DNA from 2 places in the Paenarthrobacter sp. 2TAF44 genome. Region 1 is predicted to be linked to the other one. Evidence: predicted binding sites of a transcription regulator. Region 1 holds the regulator's gene; the other holds the start of a gene.
The links. The regulator LexA, encoded in region 1, represses DNA repair genes until DNA is damaged. The targets are predictions, from matches to a motif close to TCGAACANNTGTTCGA.

Region 1 (3,208 bases):
AGGCCTGCAGAATCTGCTGCAGGACCTCGTTGGAGCCGTTGGCCGCCCAGATGTTGTCCGCGGAAAGCCCGTGACCGAGGTAATCGGCGAGGGATTCACGAAGTTCGGTGAACTCGCGGTCAGGGTATCGGTTCAGGCCCGTGGCCGCAGCCGCAACGGCCTCGGTAATGGCCGCTTGCACATCGGCCGGCACGCCATGGGTGTTCTCGTTGACGTTGAGCAAAATGGGGACATCAAGCTGCGGCGCGCCATAGGGGCTCAGTCCACGCAGGTTGGTCCGGAGGGGAAGTCGGTCAAGTCGCTCAAGCTGGTCACTCACCAAGACAGTTTAAGGTGCCGGTGCGACTGCAGAGTAACTGTGACGCCAGGGACGGTGACCCATAGCCCCCTGGCCACTCAATTCGCGGGAACGAACAGCTGCTGGCCGGGCTGGATGCGTCCTCCGCGGAGATCGTTCAACTGGATGATTTCTGCGATGACATCACGCGGGTCCCTCTCCGGCGCGGCCGCACCGGCGATGCCCCACAGTGACTGCCCGGGCTGGACAGTAACCGTGACGGCCACCGGCGGCTGCAGTTGGGACTGGGAATCCGAAGCCTTGGCCGGAGAGTTGATGAAGCCGGCAAGGCTCAGCAGCGCGGCAAGCAGCAGCATGGCGGGGATGCCGAAGAACACGATCCTGCCGCGCCGGGTAAGCCGGAGACGCGTAGGCGCCGGGGTGTTGCGGAATTCGTGGAACGTAGAGATTGCGGACATGAGCTGAGCCCTTCTGAGCGATTGCCTGCATCGGATGCCCGTTGCCGGCTGCCAATTCCTTGTGTTCGTTGGACCGCCCCGGATATTCGAACACTTTCTTCGAACATCCGAGCCAGGTTCAACTTTTATAGAACACATATTCGAACCTTGCTATGACATTTTTAGCACTTATCAACGAACGGTGTCGAGACTCGCTAGAACGAATGTTTGATAAACGCCTGTGCCTGGCCTAGGTTTGAGTGAAGAAACAGGCACTGTTTCAGTGGAACAGGAGGGTCTGACATTTTTTCAGATCCAACATCCCCGGGCACACTTCAGACCGTGACCGGGCGGAACAGAAGGGCATTGGCGAACATGGCAGCGAAAGCCACCGGCGGCGGGGCACCCCTGCGGAGCCAGCAGCCTCAAAAGAGTCCCAAAAGCCTGACTGTCCGGCAGAAGAAAATCCTGGAAACCATCCAGCGGTCCGTCAATGACAACGGCTATCCGCCCAGCATGCGCGAAATTGGTGACACCGTTGGTCTGGCGAGCCTGTCCAGCGTCACCCATCAGCTCTCCCAGTTGGAGAAGCTGGGCTACCTGCGCAGAGATCCCAAGCGCCCCCGCGCCATGGAAGTCCTCATGCCTTTGACCCTTGACGGCGGGACAATTCCCGGAGTCGAAGCAGCTACCACACTGCGTAGCGCAGGTGGACTCGCCGTGACGGAGTTGGCCAGTGCCAGCGACACCGCCATGGTGCCCCTGGTGGGACGCATCGCGGCCGGTGGCCCCATCCTCGCAGACCAGACTATTGAGGACGTCCTGCCCCTGCCCCGGCAACTGGTGGGCCACGGCGAACTGTTCATGCTGAAGGTCGCTGGTGACTCCATGATCGATGCCGCAATTTGTGACGGTGACTGGGTAGTTGTCCGGCGCCAGAATGACGCCATCAACGGTGACATCGTGGCAGCACTCCTGGATGACGAAGCCACGGTAAAAACCTTCCGCCAGCGGGACGGCCACACGTGGCTGCTCCCCCAGAACACGCAGTACGAACCGATACTGGGAGACCAGGCCACCATTATGGGCAAGGTCGTCTCGGTCCTGCGCTCCCTTTAGGGCGTTTGCCTACGTTTTCTTTGCGCCCAAGCGTTCCAGGACGCCGCGCACAACATTGCGATCCGTCGTTGCCCAGAAGGGTGGCAAAGCTGCACGCAGGAACGCGCCGTACCGTTCCGTGGAAAGCCGTGAGTCCAGGACGGCGACCACGCCTTTGTCGCCAGTGGAGCGAATGAGGCGTCCTGCCCCCTGCGCCAAGCGAATTGCCGCATGCGTAGCTGACACCGCCATGAACCCGTTGCCCCCGGACTGCGCAACAGCTCGCGAGCGTGCGGTCATCAGCGGGTCGTCCGGCCGCGGGAACGGAATGCGGTCAATCACCACAAGGCGGCATGAACCGCCAGGGACGTCGACGCCCTGCCACAAGGACATCGTGCCAAAGAGGCAGGTGTCCGGTTCGTCGGCAAACTGCTTCACGAGCGCTGCCATAGTGGATTCGCCTTGGCAGAGGATGTCCACATCCAGACGTGGTCGCATCGCCTCTGCGGCTTCCTCGGCCGCCCGACGTGAGGAGAAGAGGCACAGGGCTCCCCCACCGGAAGCACGGATGAGGTCTTCAAGCTCATCCAGTGCCTCGGGAGAAGTGCCCCTGCCGGGCTTGGGCAGGTGCTTGGCCACGTAAAGGACACCCTGCTTCGGATAATCAAAAGGCGATCCGACGTCCAACCCAGTCCAGCTCGGTGCACCCTCTCCAATCAGCCCCAGGCCACCGGCGGCAGGCTCAAAGGCGGATCCAATAGCGAGCGTGGCAGAAGTAAGCACCACTGTGTGCCCTGCGAAAAGGCCTTCCCGCAGCCGGCCGGCAACGCTAAGCGGAGCGATGTTGATCAGTGCGGGCGCGGTCTCATCCGGCGGGGAGTACCCCTGCTGGGGATCGAAGGTGCTGTTCCTGGAGAACCACACCACTTCACGGTTCTCCTTGGCTGCGAGCATCCGCTCGCACAGTTCCAGAATGAGCATGAGCCGTGAGCGCGCAAGCTGCCGGCCGCCGTCGACCGCGTTTGAAGAGTCAGTCTTCGAGTCAGACAACGCAGCGCGTGTGGCATCACGCAGTTGGTCCAGGCAGTCCAGTTGTTCGTCGTTTAGCCCGTTGGGCAGCAGTCCGTTGGGGACTCCGGCAATGGCCATGTCCAGTCGGTCGGCTGCCGCGTTCAGGGCGTCTACGGTAATGGCGGTGTGCTTACGCGCGCTCGAAGCCGCAGCATGCACCATTGCTACGGACAGCTGGCCCGTGACGGCCCCCGTGACCCTGTCCTGCAGCTCATGAGCTTCATCAACCACAACGACGTCGTACTCGGGCAGTACAGCAAGCCCTTCGAAGGCACTGACTGCAAGCATGGCATGGTTGGTGACC
Region 2 (3,208 bases), on a different contig from region 1:
GGCCGGTGACCTCCCAGCCTTTTGCCTTGAAGTTCTTGTCCAGGCCAGACGCGATGCCATTGGAATATGCGTTGTCGCTGGAGATGATGTAAACCTTGCGATTAGTCAGTGGGAACGTGCCATCGGCGTTCCAGGCATCCAGTTGTTCAGGGATTCCAGTGCTATAGCCCTCGTATGAAGGGGCAAGGGACCAAACACCTGGGTACCTCTCGGGGTTCTTGGCAATAATGTCCTGCGTTTGGGCGCTGTTGCCGCTGAGCAGGTAGGGAATTCCAGCTTCTGCGAGCTGATCGATTTCGAAGTTGGTAGTGCTGGCGTAGCCGGTGACCACTGCCGCAACATCGGGGTCTGAGGTCAATTGCGTCACAGCAGACGAGACCGCATCCGACTTCTGGTCCCGTACGTCAAGGGCTTTGAGTTCAACCTTCCTGCCATCGATGCCGCCTTTGGCATTGATTTCGTCGACCGCGAGCTGTGCACCCTGTTCCATGAGCTTGCCATCGGCAGCAGCCACACCTGTGAGTGGGGCCAATAGACCGAGCGTGATGGCATCTCCGGATGTCCCGGAGTCACCACCTTCGCCGGTGGGAACGGTACAACTCACCATCGAAATGGCCATGAGTGCAGCTGCTGATAGAAGAAGGGAAGAACGTAAGTGGGGCTTGATTGAGGTGGACATAGCGCTCCGTGGGAGATGGGGATTTTGGTCCGGGTTGGGGAGTCATAGCTGGAAGCATTTGGTGGATGGAGTCAGTCGCCTAACCAACGGGTGATAAGGCACCGACAAGACCGAACAGGTCTTTGGGGTCGTCGGGATTGGCAACGAGGTCGATGTCTTCAAAGAACTCGGAACCATCCACGGAGTCCCGCACATAACGCAGGGCTGCGAAGTCTTCCACAGCAAATCCGACGGAATCGAAGATAGTGATTTGATCTTCTGATGTGCGCCCGGGTGCGGCGCCAAGGAGGACCTTCCAGAATTCGGTAACGGCGAAATCGGCTGGCATCTGCTGGATTTCACCTTCGATCCGCGTCTGGCTCTCGTACTCGACAAAGACGTCACCGATTTCCAGGATCAACGGATCCAGTTCCGTCTTTCCGGGGCAATCTCCACCGATGGCGTTGAGATGGACGCCAGGAGCAATGTGCTGAACGCTGAGGATCGTGGCCTGGGCCTTGTCTGCCGTGCACGTCGTGATGACATCGGCGCCCTGAACGGCTTCCAGAGCAGATGAAGCCATGTCTATTTCGAATCCAAGCGGAACCATGTTTCGGATGAACTTCTGCACTGCGGCGGGATCGGTGTCCCAAACCCGCAGCTTCGCAACGCCCAAAGCCGTTCTCATGGCAAGTGCCTGGAATTCAGCCTGGCTGCCGGTTCCAATCATGGCCATGACCCTGGAATCCGGTCGAGCCAGTGCCTTCGCAACCATGGCGGACGTGGCGGCGGTGCGCAGCGCGGTAAGGATCGTCATTTCTGCAAGGAACGTTGGATAGCCGTTCTGGACATCTGCGAGGACGCCGAATGCCGTGACGGTTTGGTAGCCGCGTGCAGGATTGGAAGGGTGCCCGTTCACATATTTGAATCCGTAGGTCTCATGATCGCTGGTGGGCATGAGTTCTATAACGCCGTACGGGGTATGACTCGCTACCCGGGGCGTCTTATCGAACCGCGCCCATCGGCGGAAGTCTTCCTCCATGTAGTGGATCAGATCTTTGATGATCGTCTCCGGACCCTGGGATCTGACCCAGCTGATCATGTTGTGTACATCAACAAAGCGCGTCATCTGCGCTCCCTTCTTGTTGGTGCCGCTCGCGTCCTCGGGAACGGCTGATTCCATGATGCGTTACAAACAAACCAAAGTCAGTAGTTTTGAAGAATTTGTTACATTTCTTTCAGAATCTGTCTGTCAGAGACGGGTGTCGCGCTTCCTGGTCAACGACGGCGTGGACGGTCACCTCCAGCTGGCCGGTCACTCACCTCCCGGATCAACGGACACCCGCTGCAACGTGGTGGGTGCTTACTATGTCGCAGCTCGGCAGTACACTGAACTATCGAACATATATTCGAATAAAGGTGTGTTGTGGGCGTGATAGTTGGCCCCCGCGTGATAGATGCGGGACTCTCTCTGGTGAAGGTGTTGCTGGCACCCGTTGCGGTGGCAGCGGGCTACCCCTCGCCGGCCCAGGACTACTTCGACGGGCGGATCGATCTAAACGAACACCTGATCAAGGACGTGACCAGCACCTTTATCGTCAGGGTCACCGGCCAGTCCATGGAGCAGGCCGGAATCAGCGACGGCGACGAGCTGATCGTCAACCGCGCACTGGAACCCAAGGACGGTTCCGTGGTCGTGGCTGTACTTGATGGCGAGCTGACCATCAAGCGGCTGAGGATCACCGCCCACGGTGTCATCCTGCAGGCCGACAACCCGGACTTCCCCGATATCAAGGTTCCAGCGCTCTCGGACCTGACAATCTGGGGCGTCGCGACACGGTGTCTGCATTATGTCTAAGCCCGCGGTCATGCGCCGCATGCAGGAGATAGCGCACGTGGACGTGAACTGCTTCTACGCCTCAGCCGAGCGTGTCTTTAATCCGGCGTTGGAGGGTAGACCCCTCGTTGTGCTCTCCAACAACGATGGCTGCGCAGTAACCCGCTCTCCGGAAGCCAAGAAGCTCGGCGTTCCCATGGGTGAGCCGTGGTTCAAGCTCAGGCCCCGGGCCAAGGAATGGGGACTGGTGGCCCTGTCCAGCAACTACGAGTTGTATGGGGACATTTCTGCCCGGGTGATGGAGCTGCTGGGCCGCTACTCAGCCTGGCTGGAGGTGTACTCGATCGATGAGGCGTTCCTAGGCGTCAAAGGCGAGCCCGATGAGCTGCTGGCCCTGGGCCGGACGATAAAAGCCGCCTGTCGACGCCATGTCGGCGTGCCAGTGTGCGTGGGCATCGCACCCACAAAGACCCTGGCCAAACTTTGCAACAAATGGGCCAAGAACAACCCCGCCTTCGACGGCGTCTGCCGCTGGGAGTCTGTGCCCGTGGATCAGCGCGAAGCGCTGATGGCGAAACTGTCGGTCATTGAAATCTGGGGCGTGGCCACACGGCTGACCAAGCGCCTGAACGCGATGGGTATCTTCTCGATCCTGGACCTCACCCGGGTTAACCCAGTGGCGATCCGCGACAAGTTCTCCATCGTCATGATGC

Region 2: AB4Z15_RS12140 (LexA family protein) is a predicted target of LexA. The motif match lies at 2,056-2,071, and genes of this name have one in related genera.

Annotation. Positions count from the first base shown of each region.
Region 1 is NZ_JBFRFP010000007.1:177,055-180,262, reverse strand. It holds gene AB4Z15_RS09470 (histidinol-phosphate transaminase) at 1-319, opposite strand, end outside; gene AB4Z15_RS09465 (LysM peptidoglycan-binding domain-containing protein) at 397-756, opposite strand; gene lexA (transcriptional repressor LexA) at 1,111-1,854, shown strand; gene AB4Z15_RS09455 (ATP-dependent DNA helicase) at 1,864-3,208, opposite strand, start outside.
Region 2 is NZ_JBFRFP010000011.1:31,772-34,979, forward strand. It holds gene AB4Z15_RS12130 (ABC transporter substrate-binding protein) at 1-619, opposite strand, end outside; gene AB4Z15_RS12135 (ornithine cyclodeaminase) at 759-1,787, opposite strand; gene AB4Z15_RS12140 (LexA family protein) at 2,085-2,516, shown strand; gene AB4Z15_RS12145 (Y-family DNA polymerase) at 2,509-3,208, shown strand, end outside.